2 regions of the Bacillus sp. N1(2025) genome follow, and region 2 is predicted to be linked to the other one. Evidence: predicted binding sites of a transcription regulator. Region 2 holds the regulator's gene; the other holds the start of a gene.

Region 1 (11,501 bases), on a different contig from region 2:
CTGTACAATCGCATTTCCGATTCCTTCATACAGCCGTTTTACATCCATGTTGGCAAGCGCCGCCGCTTTTTTGACGATGGCGAGCGCATTAATCATTTCTTCGTGGATGCGGTAGCCGGTAATCGGAAAGTTTTCTTTCGCGCGCAGCGTTTGTATTCCGTAATACACATCAGCTTCAATTTGTTTTTCTCCGAGGAAATCTTTTTCCTGACGATATTCTTTTTGCGCGTTTGTCATGCTAAAACCCTACTTTCTCTTTGTGGTAGTCATGTTTTTACAGTACAACGTCGTCTGCGATCGGTGTCTCCATAATGTTTTTGACTTCAGCCAAGTTGTGAGACTGGCCGAGCGCCCACATTAATTTCGGCACGATGGCTTCCGTGTTCATATTTCTGGAGCGGATAATGAGATCTTGATTGACTCTTCGGCCGACTTCATAGACGCTCATGTCCTCTCCTTCTTCAAGACATTGTGTCGTAATGACGACGACAATGCCGCTTTCAATCATTTCATTGACTTTGGCGAGAATGTCTCTTCCTTCAAACGGCACGCCGCCGCTGCCGTAGCTTTCAATGACGATTCCTTTGTACATGCCCTTTAATGCGTCAAACATTTCCGGTTTCAGCCCCGGGTGGAGCTTGAGCAGGCACACGTCCGTGCAAAGTGAAGTATTGACCGTAAAAGCATCGTCTTTTGGCATGTGCACTTGTTTGTTGTATTCAATTCCGTTTTCGGTAATAAACGCGATATACGGATAGTTAATGCTCTCAAATGCATCATAGCTTTTCGTTCTCAATTTAATGGCGCGTGTGCCTTGAATGACTCTGCCGTCAAATACGACGTATACGCCGCCCACCCCTTCACATGCGAAGCGGATCGCGTCCGTGATATTTTTTTTGGCATCGGTTTTTTGAAATGTAATCGGGATTTGCGAACCCGTAATGACGATCGGTTTATCAGCATGCTGAAGCATATAAGACAGTGCCGCTGATGTATAAGCCATTGTGTCTGTCCCGTGCGTAATGACGAACCCGTCATATGCGTCATATTTTTCTTTGACAGCATTTGCGATTTCGGCCCAGTATTCAGGCTGCATATTTGTGCTGTCGATGTTCATTAACGAATGGGTTTCCATCGTGTAATCGTTATCAAGTTTTGATACGTAGGTTAACAATTCGTCTGCTTTCACCCCGGGTGCAAGCCCGTTTTCTCCTTCGACTGAGGCGATTGTTCCTCCGGTTGTTAACAGCAATAATTTTTTCATACCCTGCACCTCTTCATCCATTTCTCAAGATGTGTTAAGCATTCGCTTTTCGCATACTTTTAATCAAATTATAGACAGACGAATGAAATTAATCAAGTGATTATTATTCAATTCGCGTACACTTTTGCATATCGATATGATATAATTTGCTCAAGTGAAAAGGAGCGGTTTTGAATATGAATTTAGATCGTTTAACTGAACTGAGAAAAAAGAAAAATTGGTCTCTTCAATATACGGCTGATCGTCTCGGCATCGCCAAAAGCACGTACGCCGGGTATGAATCAGGATACCGGCGTCCGTCATTCGAGGCGCTGGGCACGCTTGCCGATCTGTTTGACACGACGTGCGACGATTTACTGGGGCGCACTGAAAAAAAAGCGGAGCCGTTTACCCAGACCATCGAATTAACAAACGCCGCACAAGGCCGCGGCACACTGACCGTTGACGGACAGCCGCTGAATCAGGATGAAATCATCGAATTGATTGCGTTTGTCCGCACGAAAAAGAAGGTGCAGGAGGAGCTCCGCTAAAAACCGGCTTTTACGGCTTGATTCGGCCGTACGTCCCTCCGCCCCCGGCCTCAAGGACAAGCTGCCCGGTGCGCGCTTTATGAATGACAGCCGCTATTTTAGGCTGGACGACACTCGCCAATTCCTCTTCTTGCGCCTGATGTAGAATCGCCATCTCCGTCCCGAAAGCCCGCTTCAGTTTTTCTAACGTTTTCGGCCCGACGCCGGGAATGAACTGCAGCGGGATTTGATGAATATACGGCGGCCGCGGCACGCGGCTTTTTTTCGGGCCGCTCAGTTCCTCCAGCCGTTCACTGACCCCTTTTGTCATTGTTTTCCCCCCGCACTCCGGACATGCGGAAGCTCCTTTTTCAACCGGGCTGCCGCAGCGGTCGCAAGCCGTCCGGTAATACTTCCCGAGCTTCGGGTTCAGCCCGTAATTCGCCGTGATTTTTCTTCCGTCCTTCCCTTTTAAAGCCAGCGAAAATTCCGTGAAATTCGCTTCTTTAAGAAGCATTTCATTATATTCTCTGCCGATTTTTCCTAAGGAATGCGCATCAGAATTTGTTAAAAATGTATACGGATCAAGTTCTGTTACCCGCGAAGCCATGTCGGTGTCGCAGCTTAATCCGAGTTCCGCCGCATCAATGAGCGCCGGGTCGAAAACCTCTGTCAAAGAAGATATGACCCCTTTTCCGTACAGGCTTTTATGCGGGGTGAACATATGGGCGGGAATAAACAGCCCGCCCAATTCCTTTGTTTTCCTCTGAAGATTCAAACCGGTTTCATAAATGCGCTGGGAACTGAGATGGATATTTTTAAGCCTTTTTGCGAGCCACTCAGAAAACATCTTCATTTCGGCAAGAGACGGCATAAAGACGAGAACGTGAATCGGCCCGCGGCATGTGTGATCATAGATTTCAAGCTCACTGCCCAACAGAAGCGTCGTATTCCGATACCGGATGCCGCCTTCCTTCAGCTCACGGTATCTGCCTTCATCAATTCCGCGCTCGATTTCTTCTATGACTTCCGGGGAATGGCAGTCGATGATGCCCAATAGTTCAATTCCCTTCCCCTCACTGGCTTCTTCTAAAATCCGGTGCAGCGTCAACGTTTTGGCCCCGGTGATTTTGACCGGTTTTCCCGTATAGGTGCGGCCGATATGAATATGCAGATCCGCATAGATGGTTTTCATCATTTTTCCTTCAGCGCTTCTTTCAGCTGGAGATACTGAATCGCGTACGCCGTTTTTGCGTCATACACCCTGCGGGATTCAATCAGCTTCACGGCCTCTTCAAGCGTGACCTGCATGACTTCGACAAATTCATCCTCATCCAGCTCTCGTTTTTCTTCCAGCGGCGAAAGCCCTTCCGCAAGAAAGAGATGCACGATTTCATCAGCAAACCCGGGTGATGTATAAAAAGCGGTGATTTTCGTCAAGGTTTCCGCCGTATATCCCGTTTCTTCCTCGAGCTCTCTTAACGCCGTATGTTCCGGCTCTTCTCCCTTTTCAAGCTTCCCGGCCGGAATTTCAACGATTGTCCGTTCCAGCGGCTTTCTGAACTGGTTCACCAAAATGATTTTTCCTTCCTCGGTCACCGCAAGTACGGCCACCGCTCCCGGATGTTTGACGATTTCCCGCTTGCTTGTTTTTCCGTTCGGGAGCTCTACATCCTCTAAGTAAAGATCTATGACTTTCCCGTCATACAGCTTTTTTTTCGCAAGTGTTTTTTCTTCTAAATGTTTCATCATGTCATCTCCCGTTCTGTCTCTCTATTATGCCTCATATATTTTATCATACATGCATGAGAGGGAGGTGCTTTTCGATTGAAGGTGTACCGGAAGGATAAGAGTATCGTATTGGTCGGAAAGGCGTGGGAAGTGCGGGCTAAACTGAAAGAATACGGACGGACATTCCGCTATGTCGGAGATTGGATCACCGGGCCTTAACAGTTGAAAACTTCGCGCCTTTATATTACGGTCAATAAAAGACTATAAAAAGGAGCGAAACGATGAGAAAACGCACACTGGGACATTCTGATTTAGAAATAAGCGAAATCGGGCTCGGCTGTATGTCGCTGGGTACGGATAAAGCTAAAGCGCTGTCTATTTTGGATGAAGCGATCGAGCTTGGAATCAATTATTTAGATACCGCTGATCTTTATGATTTCGGCAGAAATGAGGAAATTGTCGGGGAGGCCGTCAAAAACCGCAGGCACGACATCATTTTAGCCACGAAAGCCGGAAACCGCTGGAATGATGATAAAGACGGCTGGCATTGGGACGCTTCCAAAGGATACATAAAAGAAGCGGTCAAAAACAGCCTGCGCCGGCTGAAAACGGACTATATCGACCTTTATCAGCTGCATGGCGGCACGATGGAAGACCATATTGACGAAACGATCGAAGCATTTGAGGACTTAAAACAGGAAGGTGTCATCCGGTATTACGGCATTTCCTCGATTCGTCCGAATGTTATTAAAGAATATGTGAAAAAATCAAATATCACCAGCATTATGATGCAATACAGCCTGCTGGACCGGCGTCCCGAGGAGTGGCTTCCCCTTTTAGAGGAGAACGGAATCAGCGTAGTCGCAAGAGGGCCTGTCGCTAAAGGGCTTCTTACGGAAAAACCGCTTGATCAAGCGGCCGCAAGCGTAAAAGAGAACGGCTATTTAACATATTCTTTTGCAGAACTGGCAGAAACCAAAAAAGCGATCAGCGCTGCCGCACCTGACTTGAGCATGACGGAGCTTTCTCTTCAATACTTGCTGTCACAGCCGGCCGTCGCTTCTGTCATCACCGGAGCCAGCTCACTTGAGCAGCTGAGAGAAAACTGTTCGGCTGCAGAGGCCCGTCGTTTAAGCAGCCAGGAAATCAAAGCCCTGCAATATCATACAAAACGGGACGTATACGAAGCCCATCGTTCTTAAACAATAAAACCGGCACCTTTTCAGATGCCGGTTTATTTATATTTGTGCCAATCGAGACTGCTTTCATTCAGCAGCTCTTCAAAGCTTTTATGTTTTTCTTTTTCTTTTCGTTTTCTGATTTGTTCCGCCTTTTGCTGCGCCTGCTTTTTCTCGTCTTCTTCCTTCAGCTCACTTTTCATTTGCAAAAGCCTGGCCTTCAGATCTTCCTCCAGATCGTCTTTTAAGCTGTGTTTTTCTTTAGGCAGCTGCTTTTTCATCATTACGCCCCCCGTATCTGAATATGGTGAAGCAAGTGTACCACGGAGCGCCGGAGGCCGGCAACGTTCACGGTCCCAAAAAGCCGGTGGAAGGATTTTTCATATTAAAGGAGGGTGCCTGTGTGAAAAAATGGCTGGCGGTGTTCGGTTCGGCTTGCGCAGTCTTTTTGGCTGCCGGATTCGCTTTTACGAATCTGATTATGTTTATGAAGAAAAAGACGGATGAAGATATCATGAAAAAAGAAACGGCGGACGGGCATGATAGATTTGATTCCTTTCAGGCCATGGAAAAAGAAGAGGCCGTCATCCTGTCACGCCACGGGTATGAAATCAAAGGCTTTTACGTCGCCCCGCATCATACGGCAAACACCATGATTATTTGTCACGGCGTTACCGTAAATTCGTTCAATTCATTGAAATACATGGATTTATTTTTAGATTTAGGCTGGAATGTGCTCGTATATGACCACCGCGGGCACGGAAAAAGCGGCGGCAGAACGACGAGCTACGGCTATTTTGAAAAAGATGATTTGGAAGAAGCCGTGAATTGGGTGAGACACAAAACCGGAGACGGCGGTCAAATCGGCATCCACGGGGAATCGATGGGAGCGGTGACGGCCTTATTATACGCGGGCGGGCATCAGGATGAAAACGGCGCTGATTTTTATATTGCGGACTGTCCGTTCGCAAGCTTTCGCGATCAGCTCGCCTACAGGCTGAAGCGGGAGTTCCGGCTGCCTCCGTGGCCGCTTCTGCCTTTGGCTGATTTCTTTTTGCGGATGAGAGAAGGATACCGTATCCGTGATGTATCTCCTCTATCGGTTATCAGCCGCATCCGGCAGCCCGTGCTGTTTATTCACAGTAAGGAAGATGATTATATACCTCCCGCTTCTTCCGGATTGCTGCACCGCAGAAAACGCGGCCCTAAGATGCTCTATCTGGCCGAATCGGGCGGGCATGCCATGTCGTACACCAAAAATCCGGAGAGCTACCGCAAAGCCGTTCAAACCTTTTTAGATACCATGACGCAAACGTAAAAAAGCGAAAGAACGTATGCTGGTTCTTTCGCTTTCCCGTCATAAAACGTCGGTAATCCCGTCCATATTTTCTCCGATCCAGTCAATGGCGAGGTCGATTGTCGTAAACTCCTGCGCTTTGAAGGTCATCTCATCCTGAAGCAGCCAGACATCCTTCTGAACGGATTCAGCGCCTCCGATGGACCAGTGCAGCAGACTGTACGGGTGGTTGTTGTTCAGAAAGGATACCCACGTTTTATGCTGTGCCGTCTGTTTAATGGCTTTCAGCTTTTGATTCACTTTCCGTTTCTCCCTGCTTTACTAATATGCTCATTCTCGGGCTCAGCATCTCTGCCGGGCTTTTTAAGACGAGCGTTTTTGCCTTTTCATTGTAATCGATTGTCATTTCCTCGTCAAAAAACACTTTTTGTGAGGTCTGGATGTAAAGCGGAAGTCCGTTGGTTTCAATAGCTTCGCATTGTCCCGTTAATTCGTCCGCCAGCCAGATGGCCGGCACGCCGCTCACCGCGCACCCGCAGCCTTCTGCGTCATAGCGGAGCTGCGCTTTTTTCCCCGGGTTGGCGTCCATCGCCTGCTGAAGTGTGTGTTTCGCCGCATCCGTCACATGTATTTGCATAGATGATCCTCCGTTTTTCATTTTCGCCATTGTAGCATACCGAGCCGCTGTATGCATTGTTTCTGCTTTCTTTACAGCAGCCCGCTCTCCCAGTCCTTTGCCTCTTGTTCAGCCGCCTTGATCCAGTCATTTTTCCCTTCACTATACTTTGCCATATCGTATGGGTATGTCTCAGCGAGGTGCCGTTTCAGTTCCATGTATTGAGCCGCTTTTTCAGGCTTTGCAGTGAGGTAATCCCGGAACAGCAGATGAGGCTTCACGTCCGGATGGCCTGTTTCGTATATGTGAACGTGGTGTGTGCGCTTGTTGCCGCCTTTTTGAAAGAAACGCCGGCCCTCTATCCCGTTTTCCCCTTTCGCCTCATAGCCGAGTGCTTCCAGCTGCGGACTGAATCGGTCGGCATCCAAAATATCTTTGACCTCCGCCAGTATATCGATGACGGGTTTGGCGGCCATCTGCGGGATGGAGGTGCTGCCGATGTGGCTGACAGAATGAAGTGCTGGGCCGAAAATTCGGATCAAGTCCGCCTTCTCTCTTTCAAACATTTCTTTCCATTCCGGCTTGTACGGAACAACTTCCGCTTTCCTCTTCGGATAAAGATGAAAAAACGAGAGGGTCAGCCCTTCCGGCGTCTCAATCTGTCCGGCTTCCGTGAACCCGGTTTTTAAATAGAGAGAGACTGCCGGAACGTTTTGGCTGGCGGTAGCCGCCTCTATTTTTTGGGCGTCCCGGTTCTCGTCTATCACAAATTGAAGAAGCGCCCGTCCGATCCCTTTCCGAAAGCCGGACGGATGCACCGTCAGCCTGCATATGACAAGGTCATATCCCCTTTTTTCATACGAAATGACGCCTGCAAGCTGATCTTTTTCCTTGAAACCGGCAAACGTCTCCCGTGACCGCTGTATATCATCGGGTGTTTCATGCAGGGCGGGAATGCCGAAAAAACCGATCAGCTCGGCTTCTTTTTGATAAGAGCAGCGCTGAACCGCCGCAATTTCCCGCGCGGTCTGTTCTTGTGTATGCTGTAAAAATGTAATCAATCTTCCGCCCCTTTTGACGCAAACATCCGCTGTGACTCCGTCTTCGTAATGCGGACCGCGTACGCTTCATACCAGGCGCTTTTTCCTTTTTGTTTTGCCGCCTGGTGGTCCGTATGATCTTTCCACCTTTTAATCGCCTCCAGGCTGTCCCAGTAGGAAACCGTGATGCCGCAGCCGTTTTCCTCCCGAACGCTTTCCGCGCCTAAAAAGCCCGGCTGTCCGCCTGCCAAATTCATCATGCGCTCTGCCGTATGTTCATATTCCTCATCATATTTTCCCTTTATTGATGAAAAAATGACCGCATAATAGGGCGGTTTGGGCGTGTCAGCTAAAAAACCCATATTCATCCCCCTCTACATATATTTCACAAACAGAATCCGGTCTTCTCCCGGGCCGTCATAATTCGCAAAAACAGGGATTCCGTTTACGGTTTTGGTTCCTTTTTCAGCTTCAAAGCCTAATTTTGTATGATAAGCGATTGATACTTTATTGACAGGCGCCGTCACGCAATTGACTTTTGTGCAGCCCCTTTTCTTCACCGTCTCCATAAATCGGTCGTAGAGCTGTTTTCCAATTTGCATTTTTCTGAAATCCGGATGCACACCCGAAAAATGAATGTAGGCTGTCTCAGGGTCTGATTGTGACTGAAAACCGATTAAAAAACCGGTCATTCCCTCCAGCCCGTACGTGATAAAGCTTGTGTCCTGAAAATGTTCAAAAAACAAGCGCGGCAGTTTGGCTTTCATCTGCCTGCCGCCCCACCATTCATTCAAAACAGACGTAACCATTTCATAGTCTTCAGAGGTAATTGTTCGAATATCCATTATCGATTGACTCTCCTTTTCGTCCGGCAAAATGAATGTCAGCTCTTCTCATTGGAATATAAAAAATTATATGTGGGTTGTTTGCAATTGTAAATGATTTCTTTTCAAGCAAACGAATCAGCACGCCTTCCAGCCGGGGAATGATTTACCAGTATAAACGTGATCATTGTTCGGGTACAATGAAAAACAGAACAAATGTTCCCGGAGGTTTTTTTATGGCTGATATTCTTCTTGTTGATATGCAATCGTTTTATGCGTCTGTGGAAAAAGCGGAAGCGCCTCATCTCAAAAGCCGGCCCGTGATTGTCTCGGGAGATCCCGAAAGACGCAGCGGCGTCGTGCTTGCGGCTTGTCCGCTCGCCAAACGATACGGCGTAAAAAATGCCGAACGGCTGTGGGAAGCGCAGGCCAAATGTCCCGACGCCGTTATTGTCCGTCCGCGGATGCAGCGGTATATTGATGTATCCGTCATGATTACCGAACTGTTTGAACGGTATACCGATCTTGTAGAACCCTACTCCATCGATGAGCAGTTTCTCGACGTGACCGGAAGCAGGCGGCTGTTCGGTGATCCTTTTACAATTGCCAAAAGCATTCAGCAAGCGATTATGCGTGAATTCGGAATTTATGCCCGTGTCGGCATCGGGCCGAATAAGGCGCTCGCGAAAATGGCTTGCGACCATTTTGCCAAAAAAAACGCATCCGGCATCCACAGATTGGATATGTCAAATATCAGGCAGGATTTGTGGCCGCTGCCGGTCGGAAAATTATTCGGCATCGGAAAACGGATGGAGCATCATTTAAGACGGATGGGCATCAGCACAATCGGCGGGCTTGCCGGACACCCCGCCGAATTGCTGAAAAAACGCTGGGGCATTAACGGCGAATTGCTTCAGCGGACAGCCCGCGGCATCGATCCCTCTCCGGTCACCGTCAACACGCACAGCCGGCAAAAAGCGATCGGCCATAACATGACCCTCCCGAGAGACTACAGCCGCTTTGAGGATATCAAAGTCGTGCTGCTGGAGTTAAGCGAAGAAGTGGCCCGCCGCGCCCGTTTCAAACAATACATCGGCCATACGGTTTCGGTCAGCATCAGAGGCGCTGATTTTGAATTCCCTTCAGGTTTTCACAGACAGAGAAAGCTGGTGTCTCCGACTAATTTCGGAATGGATATTTTCAAATCGGCGGTCAAGCTCTTCAAAGAGCATTGGAACGGTGAGCCCGTCCGCAGCGCCGGCGTCTCCCTTTCCCAGCTGGAGCCTTGTGATTATGTTCAGCTGAGCCTGTTCGATGCCCAGGAAAAAAAGATCAGTCTCGGCAAAGTATTGGATGATATTCATGAGCGGTACGGCCCTGCGTCGCTCCTCCATGCCGCTTCACTGACAGAGGCCGGCCAAGCCTTTCACCGGGCTGAAAAAATCGGCGGGCATTACAAATAATTTGAGGTGATATACATGAATCCGAACAAATTAACACCCGGGTATAATGTCATGTGGGAATCAAGCCGGATGATGCTGCCCGAACATCGGGAGCAGCTGCTTGCGAAAAAACGAAAAGAACGGGAATTCCGGCCTCCGGAACTGAGCGAAGAGCAACTGAACGACATGAACCGCATCATTGCGGCGTCAATTGAAGAAGACAGGGCCATTTCGGTCACCTACGCTTCCGCACACGGCCCCCGCCGCTTTTGGGGCTGGGTAAAACAAGTGATGCATGACGAAAAACGTTTAAAAATCATAAACGATGAAGATGCGTTAACGCTGCCGTTTCATCGTATTCTCTCAGCTGAATTGGAATAAAATTCCTACCCCGGCCTGACAGAAAATATGATAGAAGAGTGGGAGGATCACATGATATTTAGTAGAATAAAGATGAATGACAAGAATAGGAGAATATATGATGGATCAATTTATAGAAAAAATGCTGGGACAAGCCCTCCGCCAGTATGGACGGAATGTGTCGACAGATCCGCTGAGCCCCTATGAAAAACAGAGTTTAAAAAAAGCTTTAGAAGAAAGAAGGAATGAAGAACCCGATGAGGATCTCCATGCCCATGTAGAAGATATTATCTACGATTACGTCACCAATCAGGGGCAGTTTTCCTGACACGGACGTTTATGCACCGGGCGATAAGGGAAACGTCCGAGAGTAAACCCTTAAAGATTGCGTGGTGCAGGATATGCCTGTCGGGCCTTATTTCAGGATCGGCTATGCCGTTCTTCTGTTATTTCTCATCATTTATCTCGGAACATTAATAGACTTTTTGTTCCAGCCTGTTGTGATTACGGTTAAAACCTTGTTTCCGCCTATTGTATTATCGGGCGTCCTTTACTATTTGTGCCGCCCGCTCGTCAGAGTGCTGCATGCGAAATTAAAGCTGCCCGAAGGAATCGCGATTTTAGCGATTTATGCGGGAACAGCCGGCCTTTTTGTCCTCTTCCTTTATACGGCGGGCCCTGCCGTTCAAAAACAGTTTACAGCCTTCACAGATCATATTCCGGAGCTTTCCGCAAAAGCTGAAAATTGGATCGGGCATCTCCAGGACAGCAAATGGTTTTCCCAGCTTCAGCATGGGGATTCCTTCAAAAAATTAGCAGACAAAGCCGCAAATTATTCCGGTTCAATCGCTGATTCTCTCAGCAGCCTGGCCGGTACGGCTGCCAATGCCGCCATCACCGCCGCCATTATTCCGTTTGCGCTGTATTACATGTTAAAAGAAGGACACAAAGCCCCCCGGCGACTGCTACGGCTTCTTCCGGAAAAACATCAAAAAGAAGGAAAACAAATCCTTCGGGACATGGATGAAGCTCTCAGTTCATACATACAAGGACAGCTGCTCGTCAGTTTTTGTGTCGGCGTTCTCGTCACAATCGGCTATTTTATAATCGGGCTCGATTATCCGCTCGTTCTGGGCGCGTTCGCCATGGTGACAAACCTGATTCCGTTTATCGGGCCTTGGATCGGCACATTTCCCGGAGTCATTGTCGGATTGTTCGATTCACCGACCGAGGCGGTGCT
Region 2 (11,501 bases):
AAACCGGTCTTCATATTCTTGATTTAAATTGAACACCATGACGTTGTACTTCTGTCCTGATGCGTAAAATGTTGTTTCCATGACATTTTTTACCCAGCCGGTTCGGTTTTGATCTGACTTAACTGCTTCAGCAATGCGATCTGAGATTCCGAGAACATCTACGTTTACGTTCAGCCCGGCATCAACACCCGCTGCTTTTACGTTTTGGTCTGCTGTTTGGGATAATTTACTTTCTAACGGATTTGCAACGGGTGAAACGTGAGGCGCGTTTGCGTGTTCAGACTGACTGGCTGCTGAGGCACTGGCTGTGAAAGGAATTGTTAGAGATAAAGCTAAGCATGATCCGACTACCGTTCTGGCGATTTTCATGGCTATGACCTCCTGAGGAAATTTTTTAAAATTGTTGCAAATTCATGGTATCGCAGAAAAATTGACCAAGCAAAGAGTAGATTTTCTCAAAAGTCATGTCATTCTATTTGTGTTGTTTTCTGTAAATGAAATACTTTTAATTAGGCGAAAAGGGAAGAAAATAATAGAGTCTTTTTATGTATTGTGACAGGATGACCGGATTTTGGGTGAAAATAGCCCGGAGAAACGCCATAATAAGAAAAACACCCGGATTTTACCGGGTGTAAAAAGTGTTGATATGTCAAGTTAGCAGCATTTTTTGCATTTTCTTTTATAAACAACGATGTAATCATAATCAAGATGCTTTTTATCTTGTTTCTTCTTTTTTTGTTTAGGCTGCTTTGGGTGGTGATCATAATGTCCGTTCATATCCATACCCATATCCATACTCATATTCCTCCTTTTTTCATCTGACGGTAGTATTCTATGACAGAAAGCATGGATGGCTTGGACAAATGAAACGGTATGCTGAAAAAGAGGCATCTCATTCGGTATAAAAAACAGGATCATACCCGCCCGATAGAAAAGAGAGGAGATGATCCTGATATTGAGTCCCTATTTGATAACCGCAATTGCAATGCCGTACCCTTTTTCAGAACTGTACAAGGCTGTCAGTTTCAATACCTTCCAGCCTTCCGCGGCTTTAGTCCCGATTCCGTTATGGGCCGTGATATAATCTCCCGGGCTGACCGTACCGTCGACCCGTACGTAATGCCGGCCGTTGAGTCCGACAATATGCCATTCGTCTCTGGCCGCGCGTGCTTCATAGTCAGCTTCAAGAGCTGGACTGCAGTCTGGGTTTTGTTTCGGCACGCGTACCGTTTCTCCTGTTTCTTCGTCAGTTACATTTTCGTATATGAAACCGCCGAACTCGTTTGTCAAAAAGCGGCTTTGCCATCCGAAGCTTGCGGCTCCTGAGATAAAAGCGGCTGTTTCTGAAATGACGCCGAGCATGTAATCTCCGACGTGAGCCAATTCAATTTTTTCGCCTTTCACTGTGACGATCGTCCCGGCGGGAATTGTCTGGCCGGTTACACTTTCAAAATATTCTCCATACCCTGACAGGGAAGAGGTGACAGCTCCGGCGAACGTACCGTGGCCGCCCGCTGAATCCAGTTTCCATTTGATGGACTGATGCCCTCCGGCAACCGTGTATGGTTCTTCCAATGTAATGCTTTCTGATGACAGAATCGTTCTGGAGACTTTGCTGCCCGTTATATGGACATTGTTTGAAGCGGCGATAAATGCCCTTGAACCTTCAGAACTTGAACCTCCGGAAGAGCTGATGATCGCATTTCTGTCACCTCTGGCCGTAATATCGCCTGTTCCCGCAATAACGGCGCTTGTCGGGTTGAATGCAAAACCGGAGCTGGTCGCGAGCTGTGCGCCTCCCTTTAAATTGACGGGGATCTGCTCATAAGTCTGTCCTTTTATAGATGCGGCCGCGCTGTAACCTTCCGCTTGCACCCCGAGAATGACGGCCTGACTGTTAGGGGACGTAATTCCGACCGAACCGCCGTCTCCGATCATCGTACCGTTCATAATATTTACGTTATATTGGCCTCCGCCGATTGAGATGCCTTTAGGAGAAGACTTGTATATATCAAAATTTGAAATTTTAACATAATCGGTTTTATTTGATCCGCCGGATATATTGATGTCAACACCGGCTTGTGTAAAGCCGCGTATTTTAATGCCGTTAATCGTAATATTTTGACTGCGGTATTGAAGAGCCACGACTGGATTCCCGCCATAGTCGTATGAGGGATCACCAATAGCTGTGAATCCGTTTACATTAACGTTTTTATAGGCAGAGATGACCAGCGCCCTCGGGGTCACACCGTCATAGAGAGCATTGAATACCGGTTCAATCGCGGTGCAATCGGTTAAAGTAACATCATAAGCCGTCGTGCTTTCGGGGTCTGAGGCCTGATGATGGCCGATATGACGAATATCAAATGAACGTACATCACGATACGAAACATGACCGATAATATGAACATTTTGAGAAGCCGGCCACAGGCTGTGCGCCTTTACCTCAATCCCGCGGATATTTCCGCTCGTATAGTTATTTAAAAGCCATACATGTTTAGAGCCGTCGTCAATTTCAATGCCGTTCGAGTTTGCGCTGCCCTCAGCATGCTCTGTGCCGCGGGGGTTTCCGGAATGGCAGTTGGAAATGAAAATATACTCGCTGTAATGGGTGGTAATGCCGTCGTCTCCGGCGCCGTATGCCACACAGTTATCAATCCATATATATCGGCAGCCGTCTTTCGTCCATTCTGTTTTAGGCAAATGATCGTAAGTCGGAGATGTAATATCAATACCATGGAGACCCGCGTTAACCGTTTCAACATTCTTAATCCAGCCGTATTGCACATTAGCAAACGTTAAACAGCTGGAAAACTGTCCTCCGGGGTTCCTGACCCCGCATTGACGATCAGGATTCCAGTCTAAAGTCATGTTCTGGACAAAAATATTACGGTTTCCATTATCGTAATCATCGTTAGTAATGACCCATTCGTATGCGGGAGTGTCCTCATGAAGCTTAAGCACGGTAATCCCTTGTCCCTCACCGGAAATGGTAGTCCATGAGGGGAGTTTTATCCCTTGAACCAAAAATTCTCCTGCGGGGACATTTACTTTGACCCGGCCGTTCCCGATCGCTCTCCGAAAGGCTTCCGTATTGTCCCGGCCGTCAGGGACCGCTCCGTAGTCCTCCACATTCACTTCCCGGGTGATTTTATTCATAAGCATTTCGTATTCTGTATCAAGCCGTTCTTTTAAAAGTGAGGTGACCATTCCTTCCGCCGTCACCCGGGCATCTGCGATCTCAAGATTATCATCCGTTGCGGAATGCTTAATAAAATTCTGCATCCTTGCTTTGAGATGCTCCAATTCAGAGGGCTGTGCAGGGCGAGACTGCAATGGGGCGTTTAAAGACGGATCAGGAAAGTTTTTAAATTGAACCATTCTAAAGACACCTCTTTCTTTTGATATAAGCGCCTGAGGCAGGGGACAGAAAAGAGTCGCGCACCCTTTAAGCGCTTATTCTTCAAATTCTTTATTCAGAACGAAATTCCTTTTGAAACCAAGGTGAAATTTTAAAAAAGCTCTGTTGAAAGAACGGATATAAAGCTTTGCATTATTATAATTGAAGCTGTCATGTGAAAATGGAGGAAAAAACTGATAGGAAGGGCCCTCATTTTAGGTTTATTCTCATTGACTTCGCTGTGCTTCCTCTTCGGCTGCAAATACACCAAAATCAACATTCTTATCAGTTAAATGGTATAATGGGGCACGGATTGGTCATCAATACGACTGAAATAGGGAAGCAAAAGGAGCAGCGAACATGACTTTACAAATCAAAATTAAATATTCAGATGATACGCAAACGAGAATCAGTAAAATTGAACAGGGCGATTGGATTGATCTGCGGGCAGCTGAAGATATCACAATCAAAAAAGGTGAATTCAAACTTATCCCGCTTGGAGTTGCGATGGAACTGCCGGAAGGATATGAGGCCCATGTCGTTCCGCGTTCAAGTACATATAAGCATTTCGGTATCATTCAGACAAATTCAATGGGAGTCATTGATGAATCATATAAAGGCGACAATGACTTCTGGTTTTTTCCTGCATTCGCGCTTCGGGATACCGACATTTCCAAGGGGGAGCGGATCTGCCAATTCAGAATCATGAAGAAAATGCCTGAAGTGGAGCTGATCGAAGTAGACAAGCTCGGGAACAATGACCGCGGCGGACTGGGATCAACAGGCACGAAATAAAACGAAAAAAGACTGCTTAACAGCAGTCTTTTTTTATGGAAACAGCAGTTACATTCAATTTGTTTCGGGATTCTTGAATTGGGAAATCATACGTCACGTTCGAATTTGACTTCGAAATAAGCGGCCGCTCCGTAACCGTCTATGCCAAGAGCAAATAGTTAAGCCTTCCGTCTCTTTGAACAGAAAGACTTTTTTAGGTTAAAGGATAGAAGTTGTTTTGATGTTTTTATTCTTCAAGATGAACGGAGGTTTTGTCCAACGTATATAATATTGTGACAAAAGTGTAAACAAAAGAAAGGATGATGTTATGGCAAAAAGGGTTAGAAGAGTAGACCGTAAAGTAGCTGGCAAAGAGGCAGAGCAGAAGAAACCGTCCAAAGTCACCCTGTTCTGCCGTTCGCTTCAAAGGCTGAAGCATTTGTATTGTAACATAAACATACAAATGCCATCAATAACCAAAAAAGGAATTTTAGTTTTGATTTTACCGTTTTTGCTCCTGCCGTTCTTTCAGGCTAATGCCGCTTCAGATATTTACGGCAGTTTCGAGGAATTAAAGCTGAATGAAAATCCTTCCGATTTTTCCATTTCAACGCGAGAACATAACCCTTCTGTCCTCATATTAGCTATACACGGCGGAGGCATAGAGCCGGGGACCAGTGAGTTAGCCAGAGAAATTGCCGAAAACCGGAGTTTATATTTATTTGAAGGGTTAAAATCAGCCGGTAATGCGGCTCTGCATTTGACAAGTTCGCATTTCGATGAACCTAAGGCCGTGCAAATGGTGAAAGAGCACTCTAATGTCATTTCATTGCACGGTTACGGCAGTGATGATAAAAAGATAAAAATCGGCGGTACAGACAGAGAACGGGCCGAACTTTTGACCGATGTGCTGAAACGGCACGGGTATCCTGCCGTTCTTCTCGGCATAAATGATAAATATGCAGGCGTCAGTCCGAACAACCTTGCCAATCAATCTTCATCCGGATTGAGTATTCAAATCGAAATGAGCACCGGCTTCAGAAAATCACTATTTGACACTTTTACGCTGAAAAGCAGAGCATCCACACAAAACGGGACCTTTTATCAATTCACAAAAACGATTTCTGATTTTATCAGTGACAATTATGAATAAGCACGCCTATTTTGTCGGCGGGGCTTTTTCTTTTGAAATTTATGAAACTTTAAGTTCTTAAGATCGTATACATAATTGACAGGATGAAAGAAAAGAGGTGGGCAAATGAAAGTGATGATCGGGTCTATCATTCTTCTTGTCATCATCGGATTCGGTTTATGGCTGATGCTTAGTCCAATCTTTAAACAAGTGGGAAGCAGAGCCAAAAAATTCAAAAAGTCATGGGAGGAAGAAGATCAGCATGAGCGAAAATAAGCGCGGAAACACAAAAAAAATTCTCGGCGGTGTGATTATAGGTGCAGCCCTTTTAATTGCGGGCGTTACAGCGTCACTATTCATTGAAAAAATACCGAACGGTTATGTCGGGGTTGTATACTCACCGAATGGCGGGGTAAAATCCGACACATTGGACCAAGGCTGGCACTTAGTCGGTTTATTTAATAAAGTAACGGAATATCCGGTGCGTATGCAGACAGTGAATAATGAAAATATAAAAGTGGCAACCTCAGACGGTAAAAATATAGAAATGGATATCGCTTACAACTATGTCGTGCAGCCTGATAAAGTAGTCGATCTGTTTAACAAATTCGGCGCGGTAAACGTTGAAACGATTGAAAATACATATTTAAAAACAAGGCTGTGGGATGCGGCGCGAAAATCAATCAGCAAATACTCGGTTATTGACACATACGGGCAAAAATCTGCAGAAGCCGCTGCCGATGTTCAAAAGAGATTTGCTGATGATATGAAGAGTCTTGGATTTTTAATTGATGATCTGACGCTTGGCGTACCGAAGCCGGATAAAGCCACACAGGAAGCTATCGATGCAAGGGTGAAGTCTTCACAGGAACTTGAACGGACACAAACTGAAATTAAAATAGCCGAAGCCGAAGCGAAAAAGAAAAAAATTGAAGCGGAAGGGATCGCTGATTACAACCAAATCATAAAGAAATCAATGTCCGATGAAATGATTAAATATAAATGGATTGAAAAATGGGACGGAAAAACGCCGAAAGCGACAGGCACAGACTCGCTGCTGCAGCTGCCGCTGGACGATCAGAAGCAAAAATAAAAAGAGAAGGAGGCGATTGCCTCCTTTTTATGTTTTTTCCTGAGGGTCTTTTTCCGGCACTAATTCTTCAGACGCCTCGGTTTGATAGCTCCATAGCGTGCTATCCGCCTCTGTTGTGTCCTGATAATCTTCGGGAAGTACATATTGCTGCAAATACCGGTGAAAAAATGCCTCAAAAACAGAAATGCCAAGTGCAGAGATAACCGATGCCGCGGCAGGAGAGACATTAAATCCGCCAATGTTCATAAGGAATATCCATAATATAATGAATGAAATTCCGAAATCAGCTGCAACGGCTGTGAAATTGCTTGTTCTCGGCAGAATCATGCAATCACCCGCAAAATAAGTGATTAAACTTAAGATCACTGTAATAAACAGAACGTTTAAAAAGGTTACTTGGTACATAAGATCCAGAACAATGTACAGTAAAGCAAGTGTGAGCGCCGTTTTAGAAGCGAAAGCAATTACGTGTTTCATTTGAACCACCTTCGTTATTTCGTTTAGTCTTCATTGTAAGCAATCCGCAAATTTTTAAACTGGTATATAGTGGTTATAAAGTATACGTTTTAATAAAATGTGAATAGACATCACAGGATTCACAAGTTAAAATATGTAAAAAGGGGGATGCAAATGAAAAAATACTGGATTTGTATTGCTGTTTTTTTATTATGTTTTAGCGGAATACACTCAGCTAAAGCGGCTACCACTGAATTCGGATCAAAAACAAGCTTCACTTTGGAGGGAAATGCAAAAGAGTTTCATATTGAAAATCCTGGGGCTGTAGCTGCCGACGATTACTTTTTAGGATATAAGTTCACCATCATGAACAACTCTTCGTGCGGTTTAAGCATGAAACTCCAGCGGATGGCGCTGAACGGAAATTTTTATACATTAAGTTCTAAAAACTACAGCGGCAGCTGGTTAAACCTCAGTGCCCAGGATAAAAAATCAATTGATCCGTATCACAAATACAGAATTCTGGTTGAAAGTTCTTCAAACGTCTGTGGCCCCGCCTATATTAAAGGGTTATACGGTGTAGAATATTATCATTTTGATTGAAAATAGATACTCGCTAAAGGCAGCGGGTTTTTTTATATTTAAATATAACCTATTGTACTATGTACTAAATATTCATATATAAATTTTGATCGCCCGCCCAAAAGAAAAGATAGACAAAAACAAATTCATCACGCACAAATATACAAAGTTGAAAAATGGATGAAAAGTTTCTTTAGGGAAACATTATTAGTTGACTTCAAAAGTGTGATGTCGGATAATAAGAATGTAAGTTTTTCCTCCTTAGCAGATTCGTTTCTTAAGCCAGGGCGAATCTGCTTTTTTTATGCAAAAAAACCCCTCTGTAAGGGGTTTTTTACGATAAATGAAGTTTAATAGAATTAATGTACGGCTCTGAATACGCCGATAACTTTCCCCAAAATGCTTACGTTTTGCAGGATAATCGGCTCCATCGTCGGATTTTCCGGCTGCAGCCGCACATAATTGTCTTCTTTATAGAAGCGCTTAACCGTCGCTTCATCATCTTCGGTCATAGCTACGACGATTTCTCCGTTATTGGCCGTGTTCTGCTGTTTGACGATGACGTAATCTTTGTCAAAAATGCCGGCGTCAATCATACTTTCTCCCATGATTTCTAACATAAAGACATGTTCGCCCGGAGGAACCATCCGGTCAGGAAGCGGAAAATACTCGTCGATATTTTCAACAGCCGTAATCGGAATACCCGCCGTCACTTTCCCGATGACCGGAACGTTTACGACCTGGCTTTTCGGAATTTGGACTTCTTCTTCATCCAATACCTCAATCGCTCTCGGTTTAGTAGGGTCCCGTCTGATCAGGCCTTTTGTCTCCAGCCGCGCCAAATGGCCGTGCACGGTTGAACTGGAAGCCAGTCCTACTGCTTCTCCTATCTCTCTTACAGAAGGCGGATATCCTTTCGTTTTTACCTCTTCTTTAATAAAACGCAGGATATCAAGCTGCCTTTTTGATAGCTTCGTCATATTTCGCACCTCAAAACGTCGATTTTAAGTAGATTATAGCATGATTTTCCTGACAGTACAAACATAGGTTCGAAAAAACGATTGACAGAAACATTTGTTCGTATATACTGAAAGGTATAAAAAGCGAACAAACATTCTTATTGGAGGTTGTTTACATGGCGAAAGAATCTATCATATTTGTCGGACTGTTTACTGCGATTTTAAGTGCCGCTATTTTACTTGTCTCATGTGCGGGAAATGATCAGTCCCTCAGCCAATATGTTAAAATAAAGGTTCAGGACGGCGATACACTCTGGTCACTTGCGGATCATGTAGCAGAAAAGAAACACATTAATAAAGAAGATTTCATTGAGTGGGTGACGGAGAATAATCATCTCCAAACTGCTGATATAAAGCCCGGAGACGAACTTATTCTTCCGGTTAAGAAGAAGCATCCGGCCGTATATCAGCTGGCCATTGTCAATTAGAGAGGAAAGAGAGAAATGAAGGCGCTCATTTATGCCCGCGTAAGCACAAACAAAGAACAGCAGCAAACGTCATTAAAAAGACAGGAAGAGGAGCTCAGTGAGATCGCTGCTGCAAACGGCATGGAAGTCGTGAAAGTCATTTCTGAGAAAGCCAGCGGTTACGAAATGGACCGCGACGGAGTATTTGAAATGCTTGATGAAATTAAAAAATCACATATTGACGCGATATTGGTGCAGGACGAAACGAGATTGGGAAGAGGAAACGCCAAGATTGCGCTTTTGCATTGCATTTACAGGGAGAACGTAAAGATATATACGACGGCTCATAAAGGTGAACTGGAGCTTTCCGAAGCTGATACGATGGTACTTGAAATCGTCAGTATTGTTGAGGAATATCAAAGGAAAATTCACAATATGAAAATCCGGCGGGGAATGAAAAGAGCCGTGAAAAACGGCTACAAACCTGAACGGAATCTGAAAAACAGGCATGAAAACAGCGGAAAAGAAAAAAAAGAGGTTCCGGTTTCGGAAATTATCAGGCTGAGAGCCAACAAGCTTACCTTTGCAGAAATCGCAGCGACCTTAAGAGGATTCGGCTATGATGTGTCCAAAGCCACGGTTCACCGGCGGTTTCAGGAATATACCGCAGATACAGAAGGCAGCTGACGCGCATCAGTTGTAAAAAAGACTGCGTTTTAGTAGTATATAATCAACACGCACCAAAGGAGCTTATTATGATTTCTAAAGAAAAAATCGCAAGAATTAACGAATTGGCTCAAAAAGCTAAATCAAACACAATAACGGATGAGGAAAAAGCTGAACAGCAAAAGCTTCGCCAGGAATATTTGAAAGGATTCCGCTCCTCAATGAAAAATACGTTAAAGAGCGTAAAAGTGATTGATCCGGAAGGCAACGATGTCACCCCTGAAAAATTAAAAAGAGAACAACAGAAAAATAATCTTCATTAAACAGAAAGAATACGGCAATACGTATTCTTTTTTCGTATATACTAATATCAGGATGTGCTTTACGACAATTTTCAACAAGTTTATCTCAAATTTAAGCTGAAAGAGTTGAGAAAAAGTCAGCATCGCTTTATGATGAAAAGGTACAACAATAAGGAAGGGGATTATAATGGATACAATTGAAAAGAAATCAGTTGCCACCATTCGTACACTATCTATAGACGCAATTGAAAAAGCGAATTCCGGACATCCGGGCATGCCGATGGGAGCCGCTCCGATGGCATATACGCTGTGGACGAAATTTATGAATGTAAATCCGCAGAATCCGGGCTGGTTTAACCGCGACCGCTTTGTTTTATCAGCAGGCCACGGTTCAATGCTTTTATACAGCATGCTGCATTTAAGCGGATATGACCTCAGCATTGAAGACTTGAAACAGTTCCGTCAATGGGGAAGCAAAACACCGGGACATCCGGAGTTCGGGCACACAGCCGGAGTAGACGCTACGACCGGACCGCTTGGACAGGGTATTGCAATGGCAGTGGGAATGGCAATTGCAGAACGCCATCTGGCTGAGACATATAACCGTGATTCATTCAACGTAGTTGATCATTATACATACAGTATTTGCGGAGACGGCGATTTAATGGAAGGCATTTCTTCCGAAGCAGCTTCTCTTGCAGGCCATCTTGAATTAGGCCGTCTGATCGTATTATACGATTCTAATGACATTTCCTTAGACGGCGATTTAGACCGTTCTTTCTCTGAAAATGTAAAGCAGCGTTTTGAAGCAATGAACTGGGAAGTTCTTTATGTTGAGGACGGAAACAACATCGCTGAATTGACGGCTGCAATTGAAAAAGCGCGCCAGAATGATAAAAAACCGACATTGATCGAAGTGAAAACGACAATCGGTTTCGGTTCTCCAAACCGCGCGGGCACATCCGGCGTTCACGGCGCTCCGTTAGGACAAGAAGAGAGCAAGCTGACAAAAGAAGCGTATGCTTGGACGTTTGAAGAAGATTTTTATGTTCCGGAAGAAGTATACGGGCATTTCAATCAAGCTGTAAAAGAAGCCGGCTCGAAAAAAGAACAGGAATGGAATGAACTGTTCGCGGCTTATAAAGAAAAATATCCTGAGCTTGCTGAACAGCTGTCACTCGGCATGAAAGGCGAGCTTCCTAAAGACTGGGATCAGGAAGTTCCCGTTTATGAAAAAGGCAGCAGCATTGCTTCCCGTGCATCTTCAGGTGAGGTGCTGAACGGGATCGCCAAGAAAATTCCTTTCTTTGTCGGGGGATCTGCTGACCTTGCGGGTTCAAATAAAACGACAATCAAAAATGGAGGAGACTTCACGGCCAAAGACTACGCCGGGAAAAACTTCTGGTTCGGTGTCCGTGAATTTGCGATGGGCGCTGCATTAAACGGAATGGCGCTTCACGGCGGCCTCCGCGTATTCGGCGGCACATTCTTTGTGTTCTCTGATTATTTAAGACCTGCCATTCGTCTGGCGTCATTGATGGGTCTTCCCGTCACTTATGTATTCACACATGACAGTATTGCCGTAGGAGAGGACGGGCCGACTCACGAACCGATTGAGCAGCTTGCTTCTTTACGCGCACTTCCTAACCTTTCTGTGATCAGACCTGCTG

What was found. The regulator LexA, encoded in region 2, represses DNA repair genes until DNA is damaged. The targets are predictions, from matches to a motif close to CGAACATATGTTCG.
Region 1: ACNFN4_RS03815 (DNA polymerase IV) is a predicted target of LexA. The motif match lies at 8,669-8,682, and genes of this name have one in related genera.

The regions. Positions count from the first base shown of each region.
Region 1 covers NZ_JBLTJB010000001.1:731,025-742,525, reverse strand. The annotation lists gene aspA (aspartate ammonia-lyase) at 1-237, opposite strand, end outside; gene ACNFN4_RS03880 (type I asparaginase) at 275-1,264, opposite strand; gene ACNFN4_RS03875 (helix-turn-helix domain-containing protein) at 1,441-1,794, shown strand; gene ACNFN4_RS03870 (TIGR00375 family protein) at 1,805-2,968, opposite strand; gene ACNFN4_RS03865 (NUDIX hydrolase) at 2,968-3,522, opposite strand; gene mciZ (Z-ring formation inhibitor MciZ) at 3,601-3,723, shown strand; gene ACNFN4_RS03855 (aldo/keto reductase) at 3,786-4,706, shown strand; gene ACNFN4_RS03850 (YqkE family protein) at 4,739-4,963, opposite strand; gene ACNFN4_RS03845 (alpha/beta hydrolase) at 5,086-6,000, shown strand; gene ACNFN4_RS03840 (DUF2552 family protein) at 6,040-6,279, opposite strand; gene ACNFN4_RS03835 (iron-sulfur cluster biosynthesis family protein) at 6,254-6,616, opposite strand; gene ACNFN4_RS03830 (GNAT family N-acetyltransferase) at 6,688-7,656, opposite strand; gene ACNFN4_RS03825 (antibiotic biosynthesis monooxygenase family protein) at 7,653-7,997, opposite strand; gene ACNFN4_RS03820 (GNAT family N-acetyltransferase) at 8,010-8,480, opposite strand; gene ACNFN4_RS03815 (DNA polymerase IV) at 8,696-9,922, shown strand; gene ACNFN4_RS03810 (YolD-like family protein) at 9,938-10,282, shown strand; gene ACNFN4_RS03805 (YqzH family protein) at 10,383-10,589, shown strand; gene ACNFN4_RS03800 (AI-2E family transporter) at 10,663-11,501, shown strand, end outside.
Region 2 covers NZ_JBLTJB010000009.1:107,411-118,911, reverse strand. The annotation lists gene ACNFN4_RS17845 (hypothetical protein) at 1-369, opposite strand, end outside; gene ACNFN4_RS17840 (hypothetical protein) at 655-795, opposite strand; gene ACNFN4_RS17835 (peptidase G2 autoproteolytic cleavage domain-containing protein) at 964-3,381, opposite strand; gene ACNFN4_RS17830 (dUTP diphosphatase) at 3,761-4,195, shown strand; gene ACNFN4_RS17825 (poly-gamma-glutamate hydrolase family protein) at 4,503-5,327, shown strand; gene ACNFN4_RS17820 (hypothetical protein) at 5,433-5,582, shown strand; gene ACNFN4_RS17815 (prohibitin family protein) at 5,569-6,399, shown strand; gene ACNFN4_RS17810 (YndM family protein) at 6,427-6,876, opposite strand; gene ACNFN4_RS17805 (hypothetical protein) at 7,030-7,458, shown strand; gene lexA (transcriptional repressor LexA) at 7,797-8,417, opposite strand; gene yneA (cell division suppressor protein YneA) at 8,573-8,884, shown strand; gene ACNFN4_RS17790 (YneB family resolvase-like protein) at 8,900-9,550, shown strand; gene ACNFN4_RS17785 (DUF896 domain-containing protein) at 9,619-9,852, shown strand; gene tkt (transketolase) at 10,019-11,501, shown strand, end outside.